4 regions of the Dorea sp. MB18-49 genome follow, and region 3 is predicted to be linked to each of the others. Evidence: predicted binding sites of a transcription regulator. Region 3 holds the regulator's gene; each other region holds the start of a gene.

Region 1 (7,981 bases), on a different contig from region 3:
CAGAATCAGGTAAGAAAGCTGATTGCAGGCCCTAATGGGGCATATATCTGTGATGAGTGTGTAGATGTCTGCGCAGAGATTATAGAAGAAGAATTTGAATACGAGAACGGAAGAGAATGGAATCCGTTCTCGGATATCAATCTTTTAAAACCGGAAGAGATTAAAGCATTCCTGGATGAATATGTTATTGGTCAGGATGAAGCTAAGAAAGTGTTATCCGTAGCCGTTTATAATCATTATAAACGTGTGATGTCAGGAAAAGAACTGGGAGTGGAACTCGGAAAGAGTAATATTCTTATGCTTGGTCCGACAGGCTGCGGAAAAACTCTTTTAGCGCAGACACTGGCAAAGATTCTGGGAGTACCATTTGCAATTGCCGATGCGACAGCGCTTACAGAAGCAGGATATGTCGGAGAGGATGTAGAGAATATTCTTTTAAAGATTATTCAGGCTGCAGATGGGGATATCGAACGTGCCGAGTACGGAATCATTTACATTGATGAAATTGATAAGATTACAAGAAAATCAGAGAATCCGTCGATCACCAGAGATGTATCCGGTGAGGGTGTGCAGCAGGCACTTCTTAAGATCATAGAAGGAACCGTTGCGAACGTACCTCCGCAGGGAGGAAGAAAGCATCCACATCAGGAGATGATCCAGATCGATACTACGAATATTTTATTTATTTGTGGTGGAGCCTTTGAAGGAATTGAGAAGATTGTTGAAAAACGTATTGATCAGAAATCAATTGGATTTAATGCAGAGATTGCGGAGAAACATGAAGACGATGTAGACAGACTGCTTCAGCAGATATTGCCACAGGATCTTGTGAAATTCGGTCTGATTCCGGAATTGGTGGGCCGTGTGCCGGTTACAGTAGCATTAGAGATGCTGGACAAAGATGCATTGGTAAAGATTCTTACAGAACCGAAGAATGCATTGACAAAACAGTACCAGAAGATGCTTGAACTGGACGGTGTTAAGCTTACATTTGATAAAAAAGCACTGGAAACAATCGCTGAGACTTCCCTGAAGAGAAAGACAGGAGCCAGAGGTTTGAGAGCGATTATGGAAAATATCATGATGGATATCATGTATAAGGCACCATCGGATGAGACATTGAAGACATGCCGCATCACAGAGGATGTTGTAAAAGGAACGGGAGAACCTGTATGTGAACATGCAGAACCTGATTCAGAAAGTGCATAATAAATGAAAAAGAAAGACGGCGGGTGCGAAGAAATATTGTACCCGCTGATTTTGTACCAAAATAATCCAACCGATGAACAGGAGTGTGAATATATGACAGGAGAAACCTATAGTCTGCCTATGGTTGCCTTAAGAGGGCTCACCATACTGCCAGAAGAGGTCAGACATTTTGATGTAAGCAGGGAAAAATCACTGCTGGCAATCGAAGAGGCAGTAAAAAACGGACAGAAATTATTCGTCAGCGCTCAGAAAGATCTGGAAACAGAGGAGCCGGGCGCAGAAGATGTATATCTGGTTGGCTGTGTGGTAACCATAAGACAGGTGGTAAAATTACCGAAGAAAATGAGTCGTGTACTTGTATCCGGAGAAGCAAGAGCAAGTCTTGTAAGACTGGACAGTGAGACACCATATCTTCAGGCAACGATAGTAGAACTGCCGGATGATGAAGATGTATCCGAAGAACAGACAGCGGAAAATCCAATGAATTTCGAGGCAATGATCCGGGGATTACAGGATGTATTTAAAGAATACTTGTTGAAGAATCCAAAACTTTCAAAAGAGCTGGGAATGCAGGTAGAGGCAATCCGGGATCTGAAACATCTCGTAGATGTAATTGCGGCAAATATGCCATTTGCATTCGAAGACGCACAGGAATTACTGGAAGAGACGAATCTTATGAGACGATATGAGCTGCTCGTATATAAGATTGTAAATGAGATTCAGGCCCAGAAGGTAAAAGAAGAGATCCAGAGCAAAGTAAAAGAACGCGTGGATAAGAATCAGAGAGAATATATTTTAAGAGAAGAACTGAAAGTGATTCGTGAAGAACTAGGTGATGACAATACGATGTCAGATGCCGATGAGTTCCAGCAGGCAGTGGATGCACTGAAGGCTTCGAAGGAAGTAAAAGAAAAGCTGAATAAAGAGATCAAGCGTTTCCGTAATTCGATGAATTCTCCGGCAGAAGTAGGAGTAATCCGTACTTATATCGAAACGATGCTGGAGATGCCTTGGGATAAGACATGTAAAGAACACAAAGACATTGCATTTGCAAGACAGGTGTTGGATGAGGACCATTATGGTCTGGAAAAAGTAAAAGAGCGTGTACTGGAATATCTTGCAGTGCGTGCGCTTACGAAAAAAGGAGAAGCACCGATCATTTGTCTGGTGGGTCCTCCGGGAACCGGAAAGACATCCATTGCGAAATCTCTTTCCAGAGCTCTGAAGAAGCCATATGTCAGAATCTCACTGGGCGGTGTCCGTGATGAAGCAGAAATCCGCGGTCACAGAAAGACCTATGTAGGTGCAATGCCGGGAAGAATTGCAAATGGAATAAAGCAGGCAGGAGTTAAGAACCCGCTGATGCTGCTAGATGAGATCGATAAGGTCAGCAATGATTATAAGGGAGATACATTCTCTGCACTTCTGGAAGTACTGGATGGAGAGCAGAATAATAAGTTCGTAGACCATTATCTGGAAGTACCGATTGATCTGTCAGAGGTGTTATTTATCACAACGGCAAACAGTCTGCAGACAATACCAAGACCGCTTCTGGACCGTATGGAAGTGATTGAGGTAACCAGTTATACAGAAAATGAAAAGCTTCACATCGCACAGGAACATCTGATTCCGAAGCAGATCGAAAAGCATGGCCTGAAAGCAGATCAGGTAACGATTAGTAAGAATGCAATCTGGAAGATGGCACGAAATTATACGAAAGAAGCCGGTGTCCGTCAGTTAGAGCGGAAGATCGGAGACATCTGCCGTAAAGTAGCGATGGAAATTCTGGAGAAAAAGAAGACATCGATACATGTGACAGAACGAAATCTGGAACATTATCTTGGAAAAGAACTGTATAGCTACCAGATGGCAAATGAAGAAGACGAGGTTGGCATCGTGCGTGGACTTGCATGGACCAGCGTTGGAGGCGATACCCTTCAGATTGAAGTGAATGTGATGCCGGGAGAGGGAGAGATCCTTCTGACAGGCCAGCTTGGTGATGTCATGAAAGAATCCGCAAGAACAGGAATCAGTTACATCCGTTCGGTAAGCAAGGAACATGATATTGCAGATGACTTCTTCAAGAAACACGATATACATATCCATATTCCGGAAGGAGCGGTTCCGAAAGACGGACCGTCTGCCGGCATTACGATGGCGACTGCAATCATGTCGGCAGTAACAGGAAGAAAAGTACGTGCAGATCTTGCCATGACAGGAGAGATCACACTGCGCGGTCGAGTACTTCCGATTGGTGGTTTAAAGGAAAAACTTCTGGCTGCCAAGAATGCGGGAATGAAGACCGTACTTGTCCCGGCGAAAAATGAAAGAGATGTAGAAGAAATTTCTACAGAGATCACAAAGGGACTGGAGATAAAATTTGTAACACACATGGATGAGGTGCTCAAAGAGGCACTCGTATAGTCAGATCTTCTGACACAGGTCAGGAGATGAATCAAAGGAGAAATATATGATAATCAGAAATATTAACCTGGAAACCGTATGTGGAATCACCAGCAAGCTTCCGGAGAATACACTCCCGGAGATCGCATTTGCAGGGAAATCCAACGTAGGAAAGTCATCCCTGATCAATGCACTTATGAACCGTAAATCTTACGCGAGAATATCCGCAACACCGGGAAAGACACAGACGATCAACTTCTATAATATCAATGAAGAATTATATCTGGTAGACCTCCCGGGATACGGATATGCGAAGGTATCCGAACAGGAGAAAATCAAATGGGGACAGCTGATCGAACGTTATCTGCATGGCTCAAAACAGCTGAAAGTTGTCTTCCTTCTGATCGACATCCGTCACAAACCATCCGGTAATGACAAGATGATGTATGAGTGGATCGTGTCACAGGGCTTCAATCCGGTGATCATCGCAACAAAACTTGACAAGATCAAACGCAGCCAGAAAGACAAACAGATCAAGATCGTAAAAGAAGGTTTGGGAGTGTTGCCTGGAACCGTTGTGATTCCATTTTCATCCGTGACGAAACAAGGACGGGATGAGATATGGGAGCTGGTGGAGAGTCAGTTCCTTAACGTTTAATGCATAAAGCGGCGGATACCCGGCCGGAATAAAAATACAAGGTACATTCCTGTGCTGTCTCCGCCATGGGGAAATTCTAAAGCAAAAAAATTGACCTAAAAACGAGCTCACAAAAAATCCAAACTCGACATACGTCTCAGACAGTGGATTTTTTGTGAGCAAACGGTCAATTTTTTTACTTAAGAATTACCAACCATGGCTCCGAATGCACAGGAATGTACCTTGTATTTTTATTCCTACGTTTTTGCATGCAGTAATGATTAAATAACGGAACAGTATACTTCGGATTCATGGTGTCGGTGATCGCAATGCTCGGAATCTATCTTGCAAGAATGCGACGAGGATCAATCAGAAGATGCTGAAGCGGATCGTTGCAGTTGCATCAATTGCGATTGCCTGTGTAAAATTGTTCCTGTAGAAGAAAAAATATATTGCCATACATAGAATAAAAATGTTGAAATATCACAATAGAGTTTGTCAAAGTCTTGACAAACTCTATTTCTTTTGTTATGATTAGACTATAGTACGAACGCTGGTCTAAATATAGCAAAAACAAATGAAAAACAGCAAGTTCGATGAGAAGAAAGGAGAATATCATGGATCTTATAACAAATATCCAGAAGTATTCTATTCATGATGGTGACGGAATCCGTACTACCGTATTTTTTAAAGGATGTCCATTGAAGTGTGTATGGTGTCATAATCCTGAGACACAGCGCTTTGAACAGGAGATTCAATACGACAGAGAGAAATGTACCGGATGTGGTGCATGTGCGCAAGTCTGTCCGAACCATGCGATTACTATGGAGGAAGGCAGACCAAAGCTTGACAAGAAGTTATGTACACTCTGTGGAAAGTGTGAGAATTTCTGTACACAGGGAATCCGTGAGATCGTAGGACAGAAATATCCGGTGAAGGCACTGGTAAAAGAACTAATGAAGGATCTGATGTTCTATGAGCAGTCCGGCGGGGGCGTTACACTTTCAGGCGGTGAAGTGATGGCAATGTCAACCGATTATATACTTGAAATCGCAAAAGCCTTGAAGAAAGAAGAAGTATCGCTTACAATTGATACATGCGGATATGTTCCGTATGAGAAATTTGAAGCAATTCTTCCATATGTTAATACATTCTTATATGATGTAAAGGTCATGGATCCGGAATTGCATAAGCAATACATTGGAGTAGACAACAAATTAATCTTAGATAATCTTGTAAAGCTTTCTGACGCAGGGGCAAGGATCTATATCCGTATCCCTACCGTTAAGGAAGTAAATGGAAACGAAGAGAATATGAATGAAACAATCCGTTTCCTGAAAGAACATGATATCCACCCGGCACAGGTGAATTTACTGCCGTATCACAATACAGGAAGCAGTAAATATCCAAAGCTGGATATGGAATATAAAGGTAACGACTTGAGTGCACCGACAAAAGAAGAAATGGAAGGGTTTGTAAAACTTTTCCAGGATGCAGGCTTTTCAAACACAAAGATAGGAGGTTAAAACAATGGCAGCAAAAAGAGGCATGAACGAAAGAATCCAGAAGTTAAGAGAGCTGAGTGTTACCACACCGGTACATATCGATCTGGAAAGAGCAAAAATCGAGACAGAATTTTACAAAGAAAATGACGGAAAGTATTCTATCCCGGTTATGAGATCTATGGTGTTAAAAGAGTATTTCTCTAAAAAGACACTGTATCTGGGAGAGGGAGAACTGATCGTAGGAGAGAAAGGAAAAGATCCACAGGCATCACCTACATTCCCGGAACTGTGCTGTCACAGCGTAGAAGATATGACAGTCATGAGCGAACGTGATCTGGTATCTTTCCATACAACAGAAGAAGACAGAAAACTCCAGGCAGAAGAGATCATCCCATTCTGGAAGGGACGAAGCATGAGAGAGAAACTTCTCGCAGCAATGACTCCGGAGTGGAACGACTGTTATTCAGCAGGTATGTTCACAGAGTTCATGGAGCAGAGAGGACCGGGACATACATGTGGTGGTGAACAGGTATTCACAACAGGATACATGGATTATAAAGAAAAGATCAAAAAATCCATGGATGCTCTTGATTTCATGAATGATCCTGAAGCATATGACAAGATGGAAGAATTAAAAGCCATGGATATTTCCTGTGATGCAGTGATCATCCTTGGTGAGAGATATCACAAATTAGCACTGGAGATGGCTGAAAAAGAAGCTGATCCGGTACGTAAAGAGGAATTAAAACAGATTGCGGCTAACCTGGAAGTTGTTCCTGCACATGCACCACAGACATACTGGCAGGCAATCCAGTTATACTGGTTCACACATCTGGCAGTTACAACAGAGCTGAACCCATGGGATGCATTCAGTCCGGGACGTCTTGATCAGCATCTGATCAAATACTATGAAGCAGATACAGAAGCAGGAATTCTGGATGATGACAAAGCAAAAGAACTCTTAGAGTGCTTATGGGTAAAATTCTACAACCAGCCGGCACCTGTTAAAGTAGGTATCACATTAAAAGAAAGTGCTACATATGTAGACTTTGCAAATATCAATACAGGTGGAGTTACACCGGATGGTAAAGACGGCGTTAACGCAGTCAGCTATCTGATCCTTGACTGTATGGATGATATGAAACTGGTACAGCCAAACTCTAACGTAACCATCAGCAAGAAGACTCCTGCACGTTTCTTAAAGAGAGCATGTGAGATCTCAAGAAAAGGATGGGGACAGCCGGCATTCTATAATACAGAAGCACAGACCATGGAGCTTGTTAATGCAGGTAAATCTCTGGAAGATGCACGTCGCGGCGGATCTTCAGGATGTGTTGAGACAGGAGCATGGGGAAGTGAGGCTTATATCCTGACAGGATACCTGAACATTCCTAAGGTATTCCAGCTGACACTTTATAATGGATTTGATAAAGAATCTGGCAAACAGCTTGGCCTTAAGACTGGTGAAGCAAAAGACTTCAAGTCATATGACGAATTATGGGATGCATTCCAGAAACAGTTAAAATATATCATCGATATCAAGATTCGTGGAAACAACGTGATCGAGAAACTGTATGCTGAGAATATGCCGGCACCTTGTCTGTCAGTTGTTACAAATGACTGTATCAGCAATGCAAAAGATTACAATGCAGGTGGAGCAAGATACAACACCAACTATATCCAGGGTGTAGGTATCGGAACTGTTACAGACTGTATCACAGCTGTAAAATATAACGTATTTGACAAGAAGAATTTCACAATGGAAGAACTGCTTGAAGCAATGGATCACAATTTTGAAGGTTATGATGCAATCTTCCGTATGGTGCATGATAAGACTCCAAAATATGGTAATGACGATGACTATGCAGATTCTATCATGCAGGATGTATTCAACCTGTATCATGATCTGATCACAGGACGTCCGACTATGAGAGGCGGAAAGTACGGAGTAGATATGCTTCCTACAACATGCCACGTATACTTTGGAGAAGTAATCGGAGCAACTGCTAACGGAAGAAAGGCTAACATCCCTGTATCAGAAGGTATCTCACCGGAGAAATCAGCCGATGTAAACGGACCTACAGCAGTTATCAAATCTTGCGCTAAGATGGATCATCTTGCAACAGCAGGAACACTTCTGAACCAGAAGTTCACACCTGATGTAGTAGCAGGAGAAAAGGGACTGGAGAATATGGCGAGTCTGATCCGCAGCTACTTTGCAATGGAT
Region 2 (7,981 bases), on a different contig from region 3:
GATCCAGGATAATGTTGATAATCGCACCTGACATCATACAAGTCATTGACTCCACCATACGTCCGACCGCCTGAAACGTCTTCTCAAATACCAGCTGCCAAGATAATGCCGTAGCAAATAAAAATGCAATTCTCGAATAACGCACACCATAGTCCACAATCTGTGCATTTCCCGTAAACATCTGTAAAAACGGTCTCATTACGGCAATTCCCAGAATCATAAATCCGACTCCGTGAATCGTCCCTAGCAGCATTCCCTGTGTTGCCGCCCTGTCTGCCATCTTTTTATCCTGCGCTCCAAGATAAAATGAGATGACCGCATTGATTCCGATTCCAAATCCGATCATCACCGCATTGATCAGATTCTGTACTGGATACACCAGTGATAACGCCGTCATGGCATCTTCGCTGATCCTGGCGATGAAAAAGCTGTCTACAATATTATAAAGTGAACTCACCATCATAGAAATGACCATCGGCAGTGCCATCGATACGATCAATTTTAATACCGGTTGTTCTTTCATATATGTCTGATCCATATATATCCCCTTTCTCTCATATGTACTATCTATTAATCTTCTAATTCTATTGCGGATCTTTGCAATGCTTTTTTCTATTTTCCCATCTTGTCACAGATTGTTTCAACTGAATATGTAACAACAAAAAACCACATGGTTACTTCTACTCAGTAACCATGTGGCGAAAAATAGATTGCTCCAGAAAAATCCACATTCATTTTAGGGTTGTATTATAGCACTGTCTTTCAGGGAATGTCAATCACTAGTTCTATGAAATCATCTTCCAATTTTTCCTCATTTGTCACATCCGATTAACAGATCTTATTCCCGTTCGCTTTCATCTTGAATTTCATTCCCAGCATCTCTGCCGCACGCTTGCACATCAGCATACGCTGTAAGAAAATCTCAAAATAATCTAATATAGAACAGATTCCTTCATCCAGTTCAATCTCCAGCAGAATCACCTGCTTTTCGACATTTACATGCAGACTGGATGCCACTGCAGCATAATTCACCCGGTCATGTTTGTCAAAGCTTTCCTTGATCGTGTTCCGCACACGGTTTCTTCTTACATCCGTCTTATCCGCCAGTATCAGTGCTGCCGATACCGCATCCACGGCCATGCCGGTTGCCTCATCATGCTGACCGATTGCACTGACGATCACTGCGATGTCTTCATCCGGTGCTTTCAGATCCCGCAGTATCTGAAATGCCATGATCGCGGAACTATGTGCATGATCCACACGGTTTACACAATTTCCCATGTCATGCATATAGCCCGCTATCCTGGAAAGCTCGATCGTATGCTGGTTATACCCTAATTTTTCCAGAATATTTCCGGCAGTTTCCGCCACTTTTACTGCATGTCCTCTGGAATGTTCGGTAAACCCAAGTGCTCCAAGTACCCTATTTCCCTGCTCAATATAGGCATTCACCTCCGGCATATTTTTGATTGCTTTATATGTTACTTTGCTCAATTTTATTTCGTTCCCTTCTAATTCTATAATCTATGTCTATAATCTGTGAATCGCATCCATCGCAAGTTCGGAACGCTCACATTCTTCTGCAGACATTGTAATCTGATAACATAAAGGACTACCCTTCATGTATTCCGACGCATAACTAAGTCCATTCGTTCTCTCATCCAGAAATGGCCGGTCTATCTGATTCGGATCACCAAGCAGAATGATCTTCGTTCCTTTTCCGGCTCTTGTTATGATTCCTTTCACCTGATTCGGAGTCATGTTCTGCGCCTCGTCTATGATCAGATAGGTCTTCACAAATGAACGGCCTCTGATGAAATTCATTGCTTCTGTCTGGATCAGTCCTCTTGCAAATATCTCTTCGATCTTACCCTGTAATTCCTGTTCATCCTGATAACGCTCTTCTTCATCCGAATCAATCAGCTGCTCTAGATTATCTACGATCGGACGCATCAAAGGTGATATCTTTTCCTGCTCGTCTCCCGGAAGGAAACCGATATCCTGGTCAAACTGCGCATTCGGTCTGCAGATCAGAATTCTTCTATATTCTCCGGTCGGATTGTTCAGCACCTTCTCCAGTCCGACTGCCAGTGAGTAAAATGTCTTCGCCGTTCCTGCCATTCCTTTTACAATTACAAGCGGTGCTTTCTCTGCGGATTTCATCAATGCTTCCTGTAAAAAATACTGTCCGGCATTCCTTGGTTTGATGCCATAAGGCTGGCTCTTTCGGAATTCTAACGATACTACTTTCTTCCCTTCAACTCTTCCAAGATGTGTCTTTTTCACAGACTGATCTGCCTTCAATATGATAAATTCATTCTCCGTAAGTTCCGGCTGGATCTTATTACCATCTTCATCGGACAAATAAAGTTCCTTCAGATGAACGCCTTTTTTCTTGAATTCTTTGAACTTGTCTTCCGCCACATAGCAAATCTGTCTGCCGCTGTACTGTCCCTCTTCTTCGATGACCTGCTCTGTGCTGAAATCCTGGGCTTCAATTCCGAGAATCTGTGCTTTTAACCTAAGGACCAGATCTTTTGTCACCAGAACGACCGGCTTTTCTTCTTCCCGGATTCCCTTACATACTTTTAAGATCCGATTATCCGGCTTATCTTCCGGAAGGCTTTCCGGCAGTTCTACATTTACACAATTGGCCTCTACACGGAGGATTCCTCCATTTTCCATCTGGACACCTTTTAAAAGGTCTCCTTTCAGTCTGAGCTTTTCCAGAAAACGGATCGCCCGCCTTGCATTTGCTCCCTTTTCTCCTTCTGCTTTCTTCAGGCCGTCCAGTTCTTCTAATACAACCAATGGCAATATCACCCTGTTTTCTTCAAAACACTGACATGCATAAGGTGCCTGGATTAAAATATTGGTATCAATAACATAGGATTTGATCATAGATATTTCTCACACTTTCTGATTTTGTTTTTTGTACATTTTCAGGTATAGTATGAAAATATTGAATTTACTCGATATTTTTGTAAAAAAGATGTTAAGTTATTCTTGAAATCTACTGAAATTTTCAGATTCATATACAGAATGATTCTGCAAAATAATACAGAGAACCTGTCAATGGCAGATTCTCTGTATTTATTATGTATTTTTTATTTTCACAGATTCTTGACTATTCTCCGAGGAAATATTTTCCGTATGCATCTGCTGCCTTGATTGCTGCACATACAGTCTCCGGTGTTACCTCGAATGGCATATTATGAAGCGTATCGTTCTCTGCGCAGGCTGCTGTTGCAACTGCCATCAGTTTCTCGTCCGTCACTTCTGTGATTCCCAGTTCTTTTAATGTCACAGGCAGTCCCAGTTCGATACACCAGTCAATGATATCTTCCAGTTCTTCTGCCGGAATATTCTCCAGTACCAGCTGCGTAATCGTTCCGAATGCAACCTTCTCACCGTGATACATGTGGTGGCACTCATCCAGTACGGTAAATCCATTATGAATTGCATGTGCTCCTGCAAGTCCGCCACTCTCAAATCCAATACCGCTCAGTAATGTGTTGGCTTCGATGACTTTTTCCACAGCTGGTGTACATGCTCCTGCTTCCAGGGCAAGTTTTGCCTTTACACCTTCTGCCATCAGAGTGTCAAAACAAAGTTTTGCAAGTGCGATTGCTGCCTGTGTAACCTGTCCGCCGGCACATGTTGTTGCCCCGCTTGCCTGACAGGCTCTTGCTTCAAAATATGTTGCCAGTGCATCACCCATTCCGGATACCGTAAGTCTTACCGGTGATTTTGCAATAATCTCGGTATCCATCAGAACCATATTTGGGTTAGCCGGAAGGAATAAGTACTCTTCGAATACGCCATCATCTGTATAAATAACTGACAGTGCACTGCAAGGTGCGTCTGTCGATGCGATTGTCGGGCAGATCAGAACCGGAGCTTCTTTGTAATAAGCAACTGCTTTGGCTGTATCCAGGATCTTACCACCACCGATACCGATCACGACATCACAGCCTTTTTCATTCATAATGTCTACCAGACGGTTAATCTCATTCTTACTGCATTCTCTGTTGAAATACTCATATACAGGTGTGATCTCGTATCCTTCAAATCCAGTATTTACAACGTCCCCGATACGTTTGTATCCGGATTCCGTGATCAGTACAAGTGCCTTCTTGCCATACTTCTGAGCATATTCACCCAGCTTCTTCATCTCTCCTGCACCCTGTACATATTTACTTGGACTACATAAAATCTTTGCCATGATATTACCCTCCTGTAATCTTCACGTTTCATGTGTTATTTTATTAACAATCTAGTTTTATTGTATGCTTTTGATACAGTTGTGTCAATAAGGTAGTGGGAAATATTACGGCAAAATATTATGACTAATCCTAATACATATCTTTGTGTCAATGATACAACACCAGCGCATGACTATATCACAATACCGTGACAATGATCTACCTCATGTTGAATAATCTGCGCCGTCCATCCGGTATATTTCTGTCTCTGTTTTTTGAAATTCATATCCTGATATTCCACTTCAATCTCCTGATACCGGGTGCATTTTCTCACACCAGTAAGGGAAAGACAGCCTTCCTCCGTCTCATATTTTCCGGAACGTTTTACAATCTTCGGATTGAACATTGCCACATTCATGAATCCCATATTGACGGCTATGATACATTTCTTCACGCCAATCATATTCGCTGCCATGCCGACACAGCCTTCCTCGTGCGCTTTCAATGTATCTAACACATCCACTGCAACCTGCTTATCCGCCTCTGTCGCCGGCTCGGATCTCTGGTTTAGGGAAAATATATCTTTCATAATCGGTCTTATCATGCTTTGTTACTCTCTTTCGTATGTGTCTTCATATAATTATAGAATTCCTGATGCAGCCGCTGGAATTCTTCCGGTGCATGCATCGCATGTCTGTAAAGGAATTTGTTGCCAAATTCACTCTGATATACCCTGCTTAAAACCCCTGCCAGCATTCCCGTTGGCATATCCTTTATCATATAAAGCTTTGCCGGGCACAACATTCCCTTTTGGGCGATCCACTTCAGGTTCTTTTTCATCCGATAAGCTGTCAGCGTCATCAATTTTTCATTTGCACAGATTTTTTCCGGATGCCTGCTCTGGTAATAAGCATCTGCCAGCGGAATGATCACGCCAAGATGTGAGATCTGCCAGTGATGCATTTCCGGAACGATCTGATATGGAATGTGGCTTTTTCTAAATATGTATGCCAGTGCTTCTTCCCTACTGCTCTTTCTTCCTCCGATCTCACCGAATGTTGTCGGCTGGATTGCTCTTGGCAGAAGCTGTGCATCCAGAATCCCACCTTCGATACAGCCGCCCGCTCCCGGAAATGCCGGAAGAATCCTGCCTTTTCCGCAGATTTTCTCCCATCTGCCATATGGTTTGATCGTATTGACCATAGTGACAACATTCGGACTTTCATTCCTACTGATGTCTTCCAGTGCTTCTTCCACCTGATTCTCACGTACAGTCAGGAAAATAAACTGGTAACGGTCATTCGGCTTTAACTCACTGATCGTCTTAACCTCAACTTTATGCGTTCTTGTCTTGCCTCTGTACCATAGACCGTGTCCCTGTAATTCTTTTAACCGCTGCCCTCTTGCTAAGACTGTTACATCCAGTCCCGCTTTGGCGAATCTGGATGCGTAGAAGCTTCCGATGACTCCGGCGCCGTAGATTAGGATCCGCATGGTGTATTCCTCCTTGGTGTATGTTCGTATATTCCGTGTTCTTTCTTGTGTTCTTTGATATCTTTCTGTTATATATCTTCTGCTATAGCATCTGTTGTAATTCTAACACCCGGACTTTTTGATTTCAACACTGTCCCGGTTTATGGTGCATCTGATCGTATTTTATTTTATGTTCTAAATTTGTTAACAATTTCTTCCTAATTCCATCACAGTTTTATCACAATTCAATTCTATACTAGGAATTGTTCAAGAGAACAAACACTTTAAATCTTTTTCATAACTTTTTCCTCAGGGCTGCACTCCTCCCAAATAATGCAGTCCTATTTTTTTGCCCAATTACCGGACAACACCCAAACATCTTTAAAAATCACAAAATAATAGGTGCTCCCAGCACACATACTGGAAAGCACCTATTATTTTCATTCTTATAACGAGCCACTGGGACACTAAAAACGACACAACACGCCGTTCCAACTGGTTCCACTAGTCTACAGTCCGTTTGCAATTTCCCTCTTTGCATCTTTCTTCCGTTCCATATTCGAAACAATAATACTACAAGACGCATCCCCTGTAATATTAACCACCGTACGTCCCATATCAAAGATACGGTCCACGCCGGCAACCAGTGCGATTCCGTCAACCGGAAGTCCGACTGAGGCAAGTACCATTGCGAGCATAACCATACCTGCTCCCGGAACTCCTGCAGTACCGATGGAAGCCAGCGTTGCAGTCAGGATCATCGTCAGCATCTGCGGAAGCGTCAGATGGATGCCATAGCATGATGCAATAAAGATCGCACACACGCCCTGATAGATTGCAGTTCCGTCCATGTTAATCGTAGCTCCAAGCGGAAGTACGAAAGAAGATACTTCTTTGGATGCTCCCATGTTTTCTACGCATTCCATATTAATCGGAAGTGTTCCGACAGATGAAGAACTTGAGAATGCGAACATGATTGCCGGAAGCATTCCCTTGAAGAATTTTAACGGGCTCATTCCTCCCATTGTCTTTACTGCAAACGAATATACAACTACTGCATGGATGATGTAGCATACATAAGCAGTCAGAAGTACCATCGCGAGTGAACCGATGAGCGCCGGCCCGTTTGAAGCAATGACCGGACTCAGCAGACAGAACACACCAATCGGTGATAACTTCAGGATCATCTCCATACATTTCATAAATACATCATTCAGATCATTACAGGCTGTTACCAGTCTTGTATTTCTTTCACCTTCCCCCAGAAGGATAATTCCAAATCCAAGAATCAGTGCCGTCACGATCACCTGGAGCATATTTGCCTCCACCATCGGTGATACAAAATTTGATGGGAAGATATTTACAATCGTATCCATCAGTGAGATCGTCTGATCTGTTTTATAAGAAAGATCTGTTGTCGCAATCTTCGGAAATGCTCCTTTGAACATATTTGCCCCAATAAGTCCGAATGTAATGGCAAATGCTGTCGTACACATATAGTAAACGACTGTCTTTGCTCCAATCGATCCGACCTTTTTAATGTCCTTCATGGAAATAATTCCACACATAATGGAAAACAGTACGATCGGAACGACAATGAATTTCAGTAAATTCAGAAAGATCGTACCAAATGGCTTGATATAAGTTTCCGCAAAATTTGCGTATTTCTGCATCAGTAATCCTGCAATGACCGCCAAAACCAGTGCAATGAATATCTGTGCAGCCAGTGATAATTTTTTCTTTTCTTTCATATTTCCTACCCTCTTCCTCTCTTTTTACAAGAGCATTCTCAAAAAATTACTCTTATACGTATACTTTCGTATTTATAAACCTTGCTATCAACATGCTCCTTACGAATGCATAGCAATAAAAAAAATGGGCATTACCATACTGTGTAATGCCCATTCATTATCTTTAATATATTATCACATTGTTCTATTAAAGTCAATATGATAAACATTAGAAATTGTTGTCAGAACATTTCAAAAATTAATCCTTTAAATTCACTAAAATTCTAGTCATTTTAGCCAATTCATGTTATTATCTTAAATAGGATTTTTAACAAAACGCACAGGAAGGAGCATTTTAACAATGGACGAAAGAATTAGCCGCGTATTGGAAAAAATGAAAGAGAAAGGAATTGATCAGTTACTGGTATCTGATCCACTGAGCATCCGCTTTTTAACAGGCATCATGGTAAATCCTGGGGAAAGATTATATGCCCTGTTACTTAGAACAAGTGGAAAACATACATTATTCCTGAACTATCTGTATTATGTATCAAATACAGGATTCGAAGAAGT
Region 3 (7,981 bases):
CTTCGTGGCACACTGGATGGGATGGATACAACAGTTATCACAGAGCTTGCAGATTATTATGAGAAAGAGATCGGATATCATATTCCTTCAAGAACACCTTTTGTTGGTAAGAACTTTAATGTAACAAGGGCTGGAATCCATGCAGATGGTTTATTGAAGAATGAAGAGATCTACAACGTATTTGATACCGGAAAATTCCTGAACCGTCCTCCGCTTGTTGCAATATCTAACACATCCGGACTTGCAGGTATTGCACACTGGATCAATACATATTTTAAGCTGCCGGAGGACAAGAAAGTAGATAAGAACTCAGAACTTGTAAGTTCTGTAAAAGAATGGGTAGATAAGCAGTATGAAGAAGGACGAGTAACCGTTCTTACAGACGATGAGTTGATCAGAGTTATCGACGAAAACTGCAAGAGACTTGGTGTGGAATTGATATAGCAGAGGTGTTTTTAATGGAAGAATATCAGGACAGATCCTTACGAGGAAGAGTGTTCCGGCATCTGCGGGAAGATATTCTGAATGGGGTATATAAAAATCATGAAGAATTAAGGGAAGTAACAATCGGTGAAGAACTGGGGGTAAGCAGAACACCGGTAAGAGAAGCCTTAAGACAATTGGAGTTAGAAGGACTGGTTACGATCATTCCGAATAAAGGTGCGTATGTGACAGCCATTACCAGAAAAGATGTGAAAGATATCTATAAGATACGTTCGCAACTGGAAGGGCTGTGTGCCAACTGGGCAACGAAATATATTACGGATGCGCAGATTGAAGAACTGGAAGAAGTGATTCTTCTGTCAGAATTTCATTTGCATAAGAAGGGATCCGGACAGATTGAACAGATGTCAGAAATGGATGGTAAGTTTCATAAGATATTGTATGAGGCATCCAACAGCAGGATCCTGGAACATGTATTAACAGATTTTCACAAGTATGTACAGCTTGCCAGGACGATGTCTATTGAAGCACCGGAGCGTGCCGAGAAATCAATAGAAGAACACAGAGAAATCCTGGAAGCAATCAAGGCAAAAGATGCGGCAAAAGCAGAACAGCTTGCAAATGAACATATATTACACGTGATGGAAAATCTGCATCTGGAAGAATAATAAAAGATGCCGCGAACAGATAGAAAGGAGACAAATACCATGGCAAAAATTAAAATGACAACACCGATTGTAGAGATGGACGGAGACGAGATGACAAGAATTCTCTGGAAGATGATCAAAGAAGATCTTCTGGAGCCATATATTGAACTGAACACAGAATATTATGATCTGGGTCTGGAACATAGAAATGAGACAGATGATCAGGTAACAATCGATGCTGCTAATGCAACCAAGAAATATAAAGTTGCAGTAAAATGTGCAACAATCACACCGAATGCGGCACGTATGAAAGAGTATGATCTGAAAGAAATGTGGAAGAGTCCGAACGGAACGATCCGTGCAATACTTGACGGAACTGTATTTCGTGCACCGATTGTTGTAAAAGGCATTGAGCCATGTGTAAAAAACTGGAAAAAACCAATCACTATTGCAAGACATGCATATGGAGATGTATATAAAAATACAGAGATGAAGATTCCTGGACCTGGAAAAGTAGAACTGGTATACACGGCAGAAGACGGCACAGAGACCAGAGAACTGGTACACAACTATGCAGGACCGGGTGTTGCACAGGGAATGCATAACTTATGCGGATCTATTGAAAGCTTTGCGAGAAGCTGCTTTAATTATGCATTGGATACAAAGCAGGATCTGTGGTTCGCAACAAAAGATACGATCTCTAAGAAGTATGACCATACATTCAAAGATATTTTCCAGGAAATCTTTGACAAAGATTATGCCGAGAAGTTCAAAGAAGCCGGAATTACATATTTCTATACTTTGATCGATGATGCGGTTGCAAGAGTTATGAAATCAGAAGGCGGATATATCTGGGCATGTAAGAACTATGACGGAGATGTAATGAGTGATATGGTTTCTTCCGCATTTGGTTCTCTTGCAATGATGACATCTGTTCTGGTATCACCGGATGGAAATTATGAATATGAGGCAGCTCATGGAACTGTACAACGTCATTATTACAAGCATCTGAAAGAGGAAGAGACTTCTACAAACTCTGTAGCTACAATTTTTGCATGGACAGGTGCTCTTAGAAAACGTGGTGAGATGGATGGAAATGCCGAATTGGCAGCATTCGCAGATAAGCTTGAAAAAGCAACCATTGATACCATTGAAGAAGGTAAGATGACGAAAGATCTGGCATTGATCACGACACTGGAAAATCCAACCGTATTGAACAGCGAAGGATTTATTAAGGCAATTGCTGAAAAATTAAAATAGATAATATATATCTACAGGACCTGCCACCGGCAGCTCCTTACGAATGCATGGCAATATAAAAGCCCGCCCCAGAAGCTTTCTGGAGCGGGCTAAAAAGTTGCAAATCAGGCGTTTAAGCGTCTTCCGCTAATTCCTCCCATTTCATGTATAATTCTTCTAATTCTTCCGCTATTGCGGCTTTTTCTTTTGCGAGTTCCTGGCATTTTACAGAGTTGGTGAAAATCTCTTCCTGAACCATCAGGGCATCGATCTCACCGTCACGGCCTTCCAGTTCGCTGATACGTTCTTCAGTCTTTTTTAGCTCATTCTGACGTTTGCGAAGTCTTGCCTGGGCTTCCTTTTGCTCCTGCCAGCTGAGTTTTGACTCGGATACATTCTTGTCTGTACTGTTATCTGAAACGGATGAAGATGTAGAAGCTACTCCGGCATATGCAGTAGTGAGTTCTTCTTTTTTCTCCAGATAATAGTCATAATTTCCGATATAATTTACAAATGTATGATTGACAAGATCCAGAATCCGTGATGCAGTCTGATTGATGAAATAACGGTCATGAGAGACATAAAGTACAGTGCCGGTATAATCATTCAAAGCATTCTCAAGGATTTCTTTGGATGCGATGTCCAAGTGGTTGGTCGGCTCGTCGAGGATCAGGAAATTCGCTTCAGAGAGCATCAGTTTTGCGAGAGATACACGTCCGCGTTCCCCACCGCTCAAAGAACTGATCTGTTTGAAGACATCATCACCGGTAAAAAGAAATGCTGCAAGCACATTCCGGATTTCCGTATTCGTAAGAGTCGGATAATCATCGGAAATCTCGTCAAAAATTGTTTTCTCCATATGAAGGACATGATGTTCCTGATCGTAGTAGCCAATCTTAACATTGGAGCCAAGTGTATAAGTACCGGAATCAGCAGATACCACTCGGTTTAAGATCTTAAGAAGCGTAGTCTTTCCTGTTCCGTTATCACCGATTACTGCGACATGTTCACCACGTTTGATCTCGAGATTAACGTCTGTAAAAAGTTCCTGTCCGGGGAAAGATTTGCTTAAATGTTCAATAGTCAGAACATCATTGCCACTTACACAGGATGGTTCCAGTTTCAGATGTATATCTGTATTAACTTCTATCGGTTTTTCGATGGTCTGCATTTTTTCCAACATCTTTTCGCGGCTTTCGGCACGTTTGATGGATTTTTCGCGGTTGAAAGAACGAAGCTTTTCGATAACCGCTTCCTGATGCTTGATTTCCTGCTGCTGGTTAAGATATTCCTTCAGGCGTATGTCGCGAAGCTGCTGCTTCTTTGCTGCATAGTCGCTGTAATTTCCCATATAAGTACGAAGTTCTCCAAGCTCGATTTCAAGAACTTTCGTGACAACTTTGTTCAAAAAATAACGGTCATGAGACACGATCAGCACAGCTCCCTGATAGTTTAGAAGATAGGTTTCAAGCCATGCAATTGAATTCAGATCTAGATGGTTGGTTGGCTCATCAAGAAGCAAAATGTCTGGTTTCGTTAACAGAAGCTTGCCGAGAGATACACGGGTTTTCTGTCCTCCGGAGAGAGTGTCGACGGGTTTGGTGAAATCATTTTCCGTAAATCCAAGTCCCTTTAACACACCGGTGATCTCACTTTTGCAAGAATAGCCGTTCTCACGTTCGAAAGTGGCCGTAAGGCGGTTGTAAGTTTCCAGACGGTCGTTCAGGGCGTCACCGGAGAGATGCTTAAGTTCCATCTCGATCTCGCGGATACGGCGCTCCATAGCGATTATATCGGCCTTTGCGGTGCGGACTTCTTCATAGATCGTATTACCGCTTTGCATCTCTTGATGCTGGGCAAGATAGCCAAGTGTCTTACCTTTTGTCAGGATGACGTTGCCGTCATCCGGGGCTAATTCGCCTACAATCATTTTGAGCAGAGTGGACTTACCGGCACCGTTCGGTCCGACAAGAGCTGCTTTTTCGTGATCTTCTATATGGAAGGATCCATCTCTGACGATGAGGTGTTCACCGAAAGATTTCTGGATCCCGTGACATGCTAATATCATATATTTCCTCCTGAGTTATGGATAATTGATACGTTGGTATTCTCAAAATGCATTTACACATGCTACTTTATTATAACGGAAATTGCATAAAATTCAACAATAGTTTGACAATAATCTTTCAATTTTATATAATTATTTCAGACTATGATTGGAAGGGTGAAAACATTGGAAGAAAGAGAGATTTCTCGTGCGGTCATAAGAAGATTGCCGAGGTATTACAGATATTTGGGCGAACTGTTGGAAAATGGTGTAGAGCGGATTTCTTCGAACGATCTGAGTAAGCGGATGAAAGTAACAGCATCCCAGATCCGTCAGGATCTTAATAATTTCGGAGGATTCGGACAGCAGGGATACGGTTATAACGTTAAGTATTTATACACAGAGATTGGAAAGATATTAGGATTGGAAGAAGACCACAATATTATTATCATTGGTGCAGGTAATCTTGGGCAGGCACTGGCTAATTATGCAGCCTTCGAGAACCGTGGATTCATTCTGAAAGGAATCTTTGATGTGAATCCAAGACTTCAGGGAGTATCCATCCGTGGAGTTCCGATCCGTATGATGGATGATCTGAAAACGTTTGTTCAGAATAATGAGATTGATATTGCAGTTCTGACGATTCCGAAAGAGAAAGCAATTGAAGTTGCGAATATGCTGGTTGAGAACGGAGTACGTGCGATCTGGAACTTTGCACATACAGATTTGAACCTTCCGGATAATGTTGTTGTTGAGAATGTGCATCTGTCAGAAAGTCTGATGCAGTTGTCATACAATATCAGTCGTTACAAAGAGGACCATAAATAAACTATAATACAAGAAAGCGTGTAGGAGTAGTCTGGAATACGGACATATTTTTACACGTTCTTTTGTTGCAGAGATATATCTGATGGGAGATGAATAAATATATGAAACTTCTGGTTAATGCTGCACAGATGAAGGCTGCCGATCAGTACGCGATTCAGGAACTGGGCATTGCATCACTGGAATTAATGGAGCGTGCAGCAAATGCCTGTGTACAGACGATGCAAAGTGAGAATCTGGATCTTTCTTCTGTCTGTGTGGTATGTGGATCAGGGAATAATGGCGGAGATGGATTTGCCATCGCCAGGATCTTGAAGAATATGGGGTGTTCTGTGGATACTTATCTGGTCGGCAATCCAGAGCATTGTACACCGGAGACACGGGAACAGATAAGACGTCTTAAAGAATGTGGTGGTAAGATCACAGAAGATATCCCGCAGGATAACAGCTACAGCATAGTGATAGATGCCGTGTTCGGAGTCGGACTGAGCCGTAAGATTGAAGGTACATATCGTCAGGTGATTGAACGTATGAATCAGATGCAGGGTACAAAATTTGCAGTAGATATCCCATCAGGACTTTCAGCCTCTACGGGATGTGTGCTTGGTTGTGCATTCCACGCAGATGATACAGTGACATTCGAGGTGAAAAAGATCGGCCTTGAACTGGCGCAGGGCAGAGCATATGCAGGAAGAGTAACAGTAGCAGAGATTGGCATTTCGCATGAGCCGTTATTACAGGATGCAGATGTGATTCATTCTTTTGGAAGAGAAGAATATCGTAGAATGCTTCCGGAAAGACCGGAAGATTCTAATAAGGGAAGTTATGGAAGGCTTCTTGTGATCGCTGGAAGTAAGGGTATGGCAGGTGCAGCATATCTGAATGCCCATGCGGCTTATATGACAGGAGCCGGGCTTGTCAGAATCTATACACCAAAGGACAACCGCGAGATATTGCAGACACTTCTGCCGGAAGCAATCATAACGGCTTATGATGAATTTAATAAAGAAGAAGTACTAAAGCTTCTTAAGTGGGCAGACGGTGTGTGTATTGGTTCCGGCATTGGAAGAAGTACAACATCGGAGAAGTTATTGCGGACGGTTATAGAGTACGTGGATGTTCCATGCCTGATTGATGCAGACGGGTTAAATCTTCTGTCAGATAACAAAGATCTTCTTGATCGGCTGGCAGACCGGAAGTTCATATTTACGCCGCATATGAAAGAGATGTCTAGACTTACAGGCATCCCTGTGGAAGATCTTAGAGAAGACCGGATACAGATCCTGAAGAAATTCGCTGACGGATATCAGGTAACCTGTGTATTAAAAGATTCCAGAACACTGATCGCAGATAAGGCAAATGAAATCTGCCTGAATCTTACCGGGAACAGTGCGATGGCAAAAGCCGGTTCGGGAGATGTGCTGGCCGGTGTGATCGCAGGCTTTATGGTGCAGGAAAAAGATACGAAAAAAGCAGCCAGATTAGGTACATATGTACATGGTTTGGCCGGTGACCTTGCAAAATTTGAAAAAGGCGTATATAGTGTAATGGCAAGAGATCTGATAGAATATATCAGTAAAGCATTAATGAAACTGGAGGATGAATAGCAGTGAAACATTATACAAGAGTTTTAGCCAGAGTCGATTTAGATGCGGTTGAATATAATATAGAGATGATGAAGAAAAATATTCAGAAAGATACACAGATGATGGCAGTCATCAAGATGGATGGTTATGGACATGGTGCCGTTCAGATTGCAAAGCTTCTGGAACCCAAGGATTATATCTGGGGTTATGCAGTAGCTACGCTGGATGAAGCTATTTTATTAAAAGATGCATGTTTGAAGAAACCGGTATTGGTTCTTGGATGCATTTTCCCGGATCAGTGGGATACGATGATCCGCAATGAAGTACGTATGACTGTCTATAGTTATGAGATGGCAAAAGAAGTGTCAGAGCTTGCAGAAGCCATGGGCTGTAAAGTCTATGTACATATTAAGCTTGACACTGGAATGGCAAGACTGGGATTCCAGATTACAGAGGAGAATGCCGAAGAAATCGCAAAGATCAGTAAACTGCCGAACCTGGTAATGGAAGGAATGTTTACACATTTTTCCAAGTCTGATGAAGCAGATAAGACATTTACCAATGAGCAGCTTGATAAATATCTCTGGATGAAAGAAGAACTGAAAAAAAGAGGTGTTACGTTCCAGTATTATCATTGCTCCAACAGCGCAGGTATCATTGATCTGAAAGAAGCGAATATGGATATTGTACGTGCGGGTATCACTACATATGGCATGTATCCGTCAGATGAAGTAGAGAAAGAACGGGTTCCGTTAAAACCGGCAATGGAACTTATCAGTCATGTTGCCCATGTAAAATGGCTGACAGAAGGAAAGCCTGTAAGCTATGGCGGAACGTATGTTACAACCCGTCCGACAAAAGTGGCTACGATTCCGGTCGGTTATGGAGACGGATATCCAAGAAGTCTGTCTAATAAAGGATATGTGCTGATCCATGGGCAGAAAGCACCGATCATCGGACGTGTATGTATGGATCAGTTCATGGTTGATGTGACAGCTATCGAGGACGTGGAATTCGGAGATAAAGTTGTAATATTCGGACGTGACGGAAAGGAGTTCCTGTCAGTTGATACGCTGGGAGAACTTTCCGGAAGATTTAATTATGAATTCGTGTGTGTATTGAACAAACGTATTCCAAGAGAATATATCCGCCACGGAGAAGTCGTAGAACAGGTAGACAGTTTTTAATTGCCG
Region 4 (7,981 bases), on a different contig from region 3:
GTGAATCATACAGACTTGGAACGAATCCCTCTAAAAGGAACTGTACAATTGTTACGAAAGATGCTACGACTACGATGAACGCCGGCATTCTGACTGAATCCGGAATCACTTTACGTAACATGGAAATCAACATATTTGACAGTACAAGTACGACTGTAGTAGACAGTCCCATACCTAAACCGTTAATTGCGGATGTTGTTACCGCCAGGGTCGGACACATTCCTAACATCAGAACGAAGGTAGGATTTTCTTTGATCAGACCGTTATATACTCTTTCAGTACATTTATTCATGATATACTACCTCCTAATTTACTTAAATGCATTCTGATAATATCCGAGTGCTGTATTGACAGCTCCTGTTACAGCTCTTGAAGTAATGGTTGCACCACTTAAGGCATCAATCTGTTCTCCGTCGCCACCGTCTTTGGAAACTACGAATTTATCAGCTTTTTTATTCACATACTGATTATAGAATGAAGGCTCTGTAGCTTTCATACCAAGTCCTGCTGTCTCACTGATAGAAAGGATAGACACACCATTGATGGTTCCGTCTTTCTTAATACCAACTGTGATCTGGATATTGCCGCCGAATCCGTCTTTATCTGTTGTTGTGATGACATATCCTTCATCACCTGCTGTACAGACTTCATCAACTGTTGCATTTGTACCCATATCTTTTACAGCCTTACTTGCTGCTTTCTGATCTACATCTTCTGCTTTAAAATCATCAAGCTTCACATCTGAAAATACCGCCTGCCATGCTTCTTTCTTTGTCTTTTCCTGAGACTGGGCAATCGGATCTTTTGTGATCTCATATACAGCTCCGAGTAAGAATCCGGCAATTACAGTAATCAATGTAAGGATCAGTGTATTCTTAACAATCTTATTCATTATTTTTCTCCTCCTTTACCGAATGGTTTTGGAAGAGTAACTCTTTCGATCAATGGCACCAGAAGGTTACTGATGATGATCGCATAAGAAACTCCTTCTGCGGAACCGCCAAACAGACGGAACAGACCTGTTAACACGCCAAGGATAATACCGTATACATACTGTCCTTTCGGTGTGATCGGAGATGTTACATAATCAGTTGCCATGAACCATGCACCAAGCATCAGTCCGCCTCCGCAGAGATGTGCTGTGATGTACTGTGGATCAAAGAATCCGACATCCGGATTTGCAATATGTCCGAAGATTCCGATAAAGATCACAAATGTAACAATATATGTTCCAGGAATACGAATATCGATCACACCCATCAGGATCAGGAAGATGGCTCCGATCACGATAGCGATTACAGATGTCTCACCGATGGTTCCAGGAATCTTACCAATCAGCATATCCATTGTATTTACTGCGTTACCAGCTTTTAACTGTGCAAGTGGTGTAGCTCCTGTCACACCATCATATACAAAGCTTGTCATCTGGCTTGTAAATGAAAGCAGAAGGAAACATCTTGCTCCGAGGGCAGGGTTCATGAAGTTCTGTCCCAGACCTCCGAATAACTGTTTTACGATCAGGATTGCGAACACACTACCGATCGCACCCATCCACCATGGTGCTGTAGGCGGCATATTCAGACCAAGTAACAGACCTGTTACAGCTGCACTCCAGTCGTTGATCGTAATCTTTTTATGCATTAATTTTTCATATATGTACTCCGTCAGTACTGCTACAACTGTTGTTGTAACCAGCATTCCGAATGCCGGCAGTCCAAAGTTCCATACACCAAATGCAGACGCCGGCAAAAGTGCGATGGCTACCAGAAGCATAATATTGCTGGTAGTCGCTTTGGAACGAATATGTGGTGAAGATGACATTTTCAAATTGTTCTCACTCACTTTTGTTCACCTCTTCTTCTTTCTAGTTTATTTTTTCTTTCTACGGTTCGCCAATGCAATCTTTCTCATAGATCCGATTGCCTGTTTCAGCGGACGTTTTGCCGGACATACGAAACTGCAGGAACCACATTCCATACATTCGAGTCCTTCGTGTTTTGTAAACTTCTCTTCGTCATGATGTTCTGCATAATCCGCCAGTCTCGATGGGATCAGGCGGCTTGGACAGGCTTCTACACAACGTCCACAGTTGATACATGCAGATGGTTCCATCTTAGCCACTTCATCTTTGGTAAATCCAAGAATAGATGAAGAAGTCTTTGTTACAGGTACATCTAATGAGAACATAGAGAATCCCATCATCGGTCCGCCGGAGATCAGTTTCTCAGGCTCTGTTTTAAATCCTCCTGCTGCCTCTACAAGCTCCTGCTGATTGATGCCAAATGGTACTCTGAAATTGCCTGGCTCTGCAACAGCGTCCCCACTTACTGTTACAACACGTTCCATTGAAGGCTTTCCTTCTACAACAGCCTGGTACACGCTTACCATTGTTGCCACATTATCTACAACACATCCTGCGTCTGCCGGAAGCATTGCGGAATTAATTGCGCGCCCTGTTGTAGCGTAAATAAGCTGACGCTCACCACCTTGAGGATACTTGGTCTTCAGTGCCAGAACTTCCATACGAGGTTCATCTTTTGTCAGTTCTCTTAATTTTTCGATACAGTCTGGTTTGTTGTCCTCTACACCAAAGATTCCTTTCGCGTTGTCGAACAGACGGAGGATAATCTTCATTCCTCCAACCAGCTTTTCCGGAGTCTCGATCATTGTTCTGTAGTCAGCTGTGATATATGGCTCACACTCCGCACAGTTTGCAATGATGTAATCAATCTTTTCCGGTTCCTTTGGTGAAAGTTTTACTCTCGTAGGGAAACCGGCACCACCCATACCTACTACTCCCGCTGTTCCAATCGCATTCAGGATATCTTCCTTGCTCATGTCTTCTAACGGAGTTACAGCTGGATATTCCACTTCTTTGTATTCGCCATCATTTTCGATCACGATACTGTTCACTCTTCCTCCTGTCGGATTCAGATGTGGTGCGATTGCTTTTACAGTTCCAGATACAGATGCATAAATCGGAGCAGATACGAATCCTCCTGCTTCTGCTATCATCTGGCCTTTTAAAACATGATCGCCAACGGCTACCACAGGATTTGCCGGAGCACCGATATGCTGTGATACAGGGTACACCAGATCGCCCTTAGGTTTTACATCGACAATTGCCTTATCTTTAGCCAGGCTCTTGCCGTCATCCGGGTGAATACCACCCTTAAATGTTAACAATGCCATCCTTTTTTCCTTCCTTCCTATTTACTCTTTATATAATATACAGGAAATATAGACAAATTTCTATAGAAAGTGACTAATTTCATTGTATATTTTCATGAACATCTTGTTGCATTTTTAACAAATGCACATACGCACAGAAAACCTGCCAATGGCAGGTTTCCTTCTATCCTCAGGCATAGAAAGGATAGAGGCTTTCCTCTATCCTTTCCTGTCTGTATATCTGATTTGATATTACTCAGCGTCTGTCTCTTCTGCAGCTTCTTCCGGCTGTTCTAAAGCTTTCATGCTCAGGCTGATCTTCTTCTCAGCTTCATTCAGATCAACGATCTTAGCTGTGATTTCCTGTCCAACTGAAAGTACATCAGACGGTTTATCAACATGTGCTCTTGAAATCTGAGAAACATGAAGTAATGCATCTACTCCTGGAGCCAGTTCAACAAATGCTCCGAAGTCTGTCATTCTTGCAACCTTACCTGTAATTACTGTTCCGACTGCATAATCCTCTGCTGCATTAGCCCATGGATTTGTCTCTGGGAATTTCAGGCTGAGTGCGATCTTTGTATCATGGATATCTTTGATCATCACTTCTACTTTATCTCCAACCTGGAAGACCTTCTTAGGATTCTCAACACGTCCCCAAGACATCTCAGAGATATGAAGAAGTCCGTCTACTCCGCCAAGGTCGATGAATGCTCCGAAATCTGTAACGTTCTTTACAGTTCCTTCCATTCTGTCACCTACGTTAATCTTAGCAAACAGTTCTTTCTGTTTTTCAGCACGTTCAGCAACAAGAAGCTGTCTTCTGTCACCGATCACACGATTTCTTCTAGGATTAAACTCGCTGATTACGAATTCAATTTCCTGTCCCTGATATTTGCTCAGGTCTTTTTCATATGTGTCAGAAACAAGGCTTGCAGGAATGAATACTCTTGCTTCATCAACTACTACGCTTAATCCGCCGCCAAGAATCTGAGTTACAGGAGCTTTTAATACTTCATGATTCTCGAATGCTTCTTTTAATCTTTCATTGCCTTTTTCTGCTGCAAGTCTCTTATATGTCAGCAGAACCTGTCCTTCTCCGTCATTTACTTTCAGGACTTTTGCGCTCATCTTATCACCAACGGATACAACTGTTGTAAGATCAACGTTTGCTTCGTTAGTATACTCATTTCTTGTAATGATACCGTCTGCTTTGTAGCCTATATTCAAGATGATTTCATCAGGTTTAACGTCGATGACTGTACCATCTACAACCTCTCCATTTCTTATTGTCTTAAAAGACTCTTCCAACATTTGTTCAAAAGTTAATTCTGACATTATTTTGAACCTCCTCAATTATTTTATTGGGCGTGGATGCCCCTGCTGTAATACCTACTGATTCCACGGACCTTAATTGATTAATATCCAAATCGTCAAGTGTCTGTATATAGTACGTATTCAAACATTCCTCTTTGCAGATTTCAAATAGCTTCTGAGTATTCGAACTACGCTTATCACCTATCACAACCATAGCATCTACTCTCGCTGCAATTTGACGAGCCTCAGTCTGCCTTTCTTTCGTCGCATTGCAAATCGTATTTAAAACAACTATATCATACCTCTTTTTTGAAATAATTTCAACTAATTCTTTGAATTTATTGTAGTTAAATGTCGTCTGGGCCACGATACATACTTTCTGTTCTTTTTCAGGCAATTCAAATCTTTCTGCATCTTTCGGAGTCTGTATCACAGTCACCTGTTCTCCTGCCCATCCGCGAATACCTTCTACCTCCGGATGTTCGCCATTTCCGATGATCACAATGTACGATCCTTTGGCACTTTCTTCTGCAACAATCTTATGAATTTTCTTCACAAAAGGACAAGTCGCATCTACACATGTAATCCCGCGTTCATCCATGATATCATAAATGTATTTTGCTACACCATGAGACCGGATCACAACCACATCCGCATCCACTGTTTTCAATTCTTCTTCATCACTCAGGACTTCTACTCCATGGCTTCTCAGATCTTTGATCACTTCTTCATTATGGATGATCGGTCCATAAGTGAATATCTTTTCACTTTGATGTTTTTCTATCTGTTTATACACTGTATCTACTGCACGCTTTACTCCAAAGCAAAATCCTGCTGTTTTTGCCAGTTCAACATTCATATAGTGTAATTCCTTTCTGTACCACAGCTCTTTTTCAAATATATTACCATTATCTTCGTCTGCCGCTTTGTGCCGGATTGTCTATTTGCACAAATCTACGATTGCTTTTACCACTTCTTCGATCGTCATGTGTGAGCTGTCTACCAGCACTGCATCCTCTGCCTGCTTTAACGGTGCGATCTCACGGGTCATATCTCTGTGATCACGTTCTTCGATGTCGTGTGCGATTTCTTCCAGATTGCAGTCCTCGCCTTTTCCCTTAAGTTCGTCATACCGTCTCTTCGCCCTGGTCTCTACACTGGCGGTCAGATAGATCTTTACGTCTGCGCCCGGCAGGACACATGTACCGATATCTCTTCCGTCCATAATTACATCCTGTGTCTTCGCCAGGTTCTGCTGCAGTTCCAGTAACTTCTTACGCACTTCCGGAATTGCAGATGTTACAGATGCCATGTTCCCCACTTCTTCATTTCTCAGACGTGATGAAATATCATTACCATTCAGGTATACATGCTGCACACCATCTTCATAGGCGATTGTTACTTCTGCATCTTTACATGCTTCGATCACTTTATCCGTCTCTCCCGGTTCAATGCCCTTATTCAGGAAATGAATTGCAAGGCCTCTGTACATTGCCCCTGTGTCTACATAAATGTATCCCTTTTCTTTTGCTACAAGTTTTGCGATCGTGCTTTTTCCGGCTCCTGCCGGTCCATCTATTGCTACGTTATATCCCATGATACGTTCTCCTTATTTCTATTTTTATCACTCTATATCTGAATCCCCGTTCCGGCCGCATATGCCGTAGACCACGCGATCTGAAGGTTGAATCCACCTGTTACCGCATCCAGATCCAGTACCTCTCCTGCAAAATGTAATCCCTTCACCAGTTTGGATTCCATCGTTCCAGGATCAACTTCTTTGATTTTAATTCCACCTTTAGTTATGATTGCCTCGTTATAATCTCTTAAATCTGTCAATGTACACGTCAGGCCCTTAATCAGTCTTACAAATCCAAGACGTTCTTCTTTCGTGATCACATTGACCTTCTTCTCGGGATCGATCCCGCTCAGTTCAATCATAACCGGGATCAGTTTCGACGGGAACAGCTTGTGCACCGCGTTCTTAAACTGTCGGTTCTGATTCTCTTCAAATTCCCGGAGCACTCTGTGATCAAGCTGTTCTTCCGAAAGAGCTGGTTTCAGATCAATCTTAAGTGTCAGTTCTTTTGCCTTCAATTTCTTTCCCACATAACTGCTGGCACTTAGGATCAGCGGTCCACTCACACCGTAATGCGTGAATAACATTTCCCCAAAATCATCATACAGCTTTTTCTTGCCGTCAAGAATCGTTACATTAACATTTCGAAGTGAAAGTCCCTGCAATTCAGGCACCCACTCCTCTTTGCATTCCATCGGCACAAGCGCAGGCATACAATCCGTCACCGTATGTCCGAGACTTTCTGCAAACCGGAATCCATCTCCGGTTGATCCTGTTGACTGATAAGACAGCCCTCCTGTTGCAATGATACAGGCATCCGCATGAATCTGTCTCTGATCTCCAAGTATGATTTTTTCAAAATGTCCGTCTTTTGCGACAACCTTTTTCACAGCTGTCCGCAGATGTACTTTCACACCCAGGCGGTCCATCTCCCGCTCCAGCCCGCGGATCACGTCCGAAGAATGATCCGACACCGGGAACACACGGTCGCCGCGCTCAATCTTTGTCGGCACACTGATTCGTTCAAAGAAATCAATCACCTGCTGATTCGTGTATCCATAAAAACTACTGTATAAAAACTTTGCATTTGTTCTGACCGCATCGAACAGGCCTTCCATATCACAGGCATTGGTAATATTGCATCTGCCTTTTCCCGTGATATAAAGTTTCTTTCCAAGCTTTTCATTCTTTTCATATACCACGACCTGATGTCCACACCCGGCCGCTGCAATAGAGGCAAACATTCCTGCCGCACCGCCTCCGATGACAACTACTTTACTCATCTTCTATTTGTCCTTTTCTATTTGTCTTTTTCTTCATATTCTTTTCTGCCGGTTCTACTCTTTCTCATTTCCGGAAAGTTCGACTCTGTCGTCCACCATATTCAATTCATCTTTGCTATACACCTGATACTCATCCCAGATCTGCTCCAATGTCTCAAGTGTTGTGATAACCTCTTTCTGTTTCTTCATACAAAGAGCTACCACCAGCGCATTGATCACACTCAATGGTGCTACCAGCGAATCTACGATTGACGCCATATCACTTCTTGCGATCAGATTGCAGGAAGAATACAGTGTCATCGGAGAATGTACACTGTCCGTCAACGTGATCACTGTTGCTTTTCTATTACTTGCAAATTCCAGTGCTTTCAAAGTACGCATCGAATATCTGGGAAAGCTGATCCCGATCACCACATCATCCTCGCTGACACGGATCAGTTGTTCAAAAATCTCACTAGAACTGTTCGTATTAACCGCTGTCACATTCTCACAGATCAGATTCAGATAAAAACTTAAGAAACTTGCAAGTGGCGAACAGCTTCGTATCCCGATCACATAGATCCTCTTTGCTTTCAGGATCGTATCTACCGCCATCTCAAATGCTTCATGATCAATTGCTTCCATCGTAAGC

Evidence for each region. Region 3 encodes Rex, which represses fermentation and respiration genes when NADH is low (regulators of the CRP and FNR family bind a similar motif). Its sites were predicted from a motif close to ATTGTTAANTANTTAACAAT; they were not measured.
Region 1: the regulator Rex is predicted to act here: its motif matches at 4,744-4,763, upstream of NCY30_RS07920 (trans-4-hydroxy-L-proline dehydratase activase).
Region 2: the regulator Rex is predicted to act here: its motif matches at 4,257-4,276, upstream of NCY30_RS06465 (glycerol dehydrogenase).
Region 4: the regulator Rex is predicted to act here: its motif matches at 3,295-3,314, upstream of rsxC (electron transport complex subunit RsxC).

What each region holds. Positions count from the first base shown of each region.
Region 1 covers NZ_JAMOYX010000021.1:9,365-17,345, reverse strand. Annotated here, with positions in the region: gene clpX (ATP-dependent Clp protease ATP-binding subunit ClpX) at 1-1,209, shown strand, start outside; gene lon (endopeptidase La) at 1,303-3,633, shown strand; gene yihA (ribosome biogenesis GTP-binding protein YihA/YsxC) at 3,680-4,270, shown strand; gene NCY30_RS07920 (trans-4-hydroxy-L-proline dehydratase activase) at 4,867-5,775, shown strand; gene hypD (trans-4-hydroxy-L-proline dehydratase) at 5,780-7,981, shown strand, end outside.
Region 2 covers NZ_JAMOYX010000015.1:29,936-37,916, forward strand. Annotated here, with positions in the region: gene NCY30_RS06450 (MATE family efflux transporter) at 1-538, opposite strand, end outside; gene NCY30_RS06455 (HD domain-containing protein) at 829-1,461, opposite strand; gene NCY30_RS06460 (PhoH family protein) at 1,531-2,901, opposite strand; gene NCY30_RS06465 (glycerol dehydrogenase) at 3,128-4,225, opposite strand; gene NCY30_RS06470 (peptide deformylase) at 4,399-4,809, opposite strand; gene NCY30_RS06475 (ketopantoate reductase family protein) at 4,806-5,771, opposite strand; gene NCY30_RS06480 (dicarboxylate/amino acid:cation symporter) at 6,188-7,429, opposite strand; gene NCY30_RS06485 (M24 family metallopeptidase) at 7,770-7,981, shown strand, end outside.
Region 3 covers NZ_JAMOYX010000056.1:1,072-9,052, forward strand. Annotated here, with positions in the region: gene NCY30_RS13085 (hypothetical protein) at 1-444, shown strand, start outside; gene NCY30_RS13090 (GntR family transcriptional regulator) at 459-1,112, shown strand; gene NCY30_RS13095 (NADP-dependent isocitrate dehydrogenase) at 1,152-2,351, shown strand; gene abc-f (ribosomal protection-like ABC-F family protein) at 2,464-4,398, opposite strand; gene NCY30_RS13105 (redox-sensing transcriptional repressor Rex) at 4,564-5,205, shown strand; gene NCY30_RS13110 (NAD(P)H-hydrate dehydratase) at 5,307-6,809, shown strand; gene alr (alanine racemase) at 6,812-7,975, shown strand.
Region 4 covers NZ_JAMOYX010000001.1:203,779-211,759, reverse strand. Annotated here, with positions in the region: gene rsxE (electron transport complex subunit RsxE) at 1-292, opposite strand, end outside; gene NCY30_RS01100 (RnfABCDGE type electron transport complex subunit G) at 311-892, opposite strand; gene NCY30_RS01095 (RnfABCDGE type electron transport complex subunit D) at 892-1,821, opposite strand; gene rsxC (electron transport complex subunit RsxC) at 1,870-3,192, opposite strand; gene rpsA (30S ribosomal protein S1) at 3,424-4,509, opposite strand; gene ispH (4-hydroxy-3-methylbut-2-enyl diphosphate reductase) at 4,490-5,347, opposite strand; gene cmk ((d)CMP kinase) at 5,429-6,085, opposite strand; gene NCY30_RS01070 (NAD(P)/FAD-dependent oxidoreductase) at 6,118-7,350, opposite strand; gene NCY30_RS01065 (MurR/RpiR family transcriptional regulator) at 7,405-7,981, opposite strand, start outside.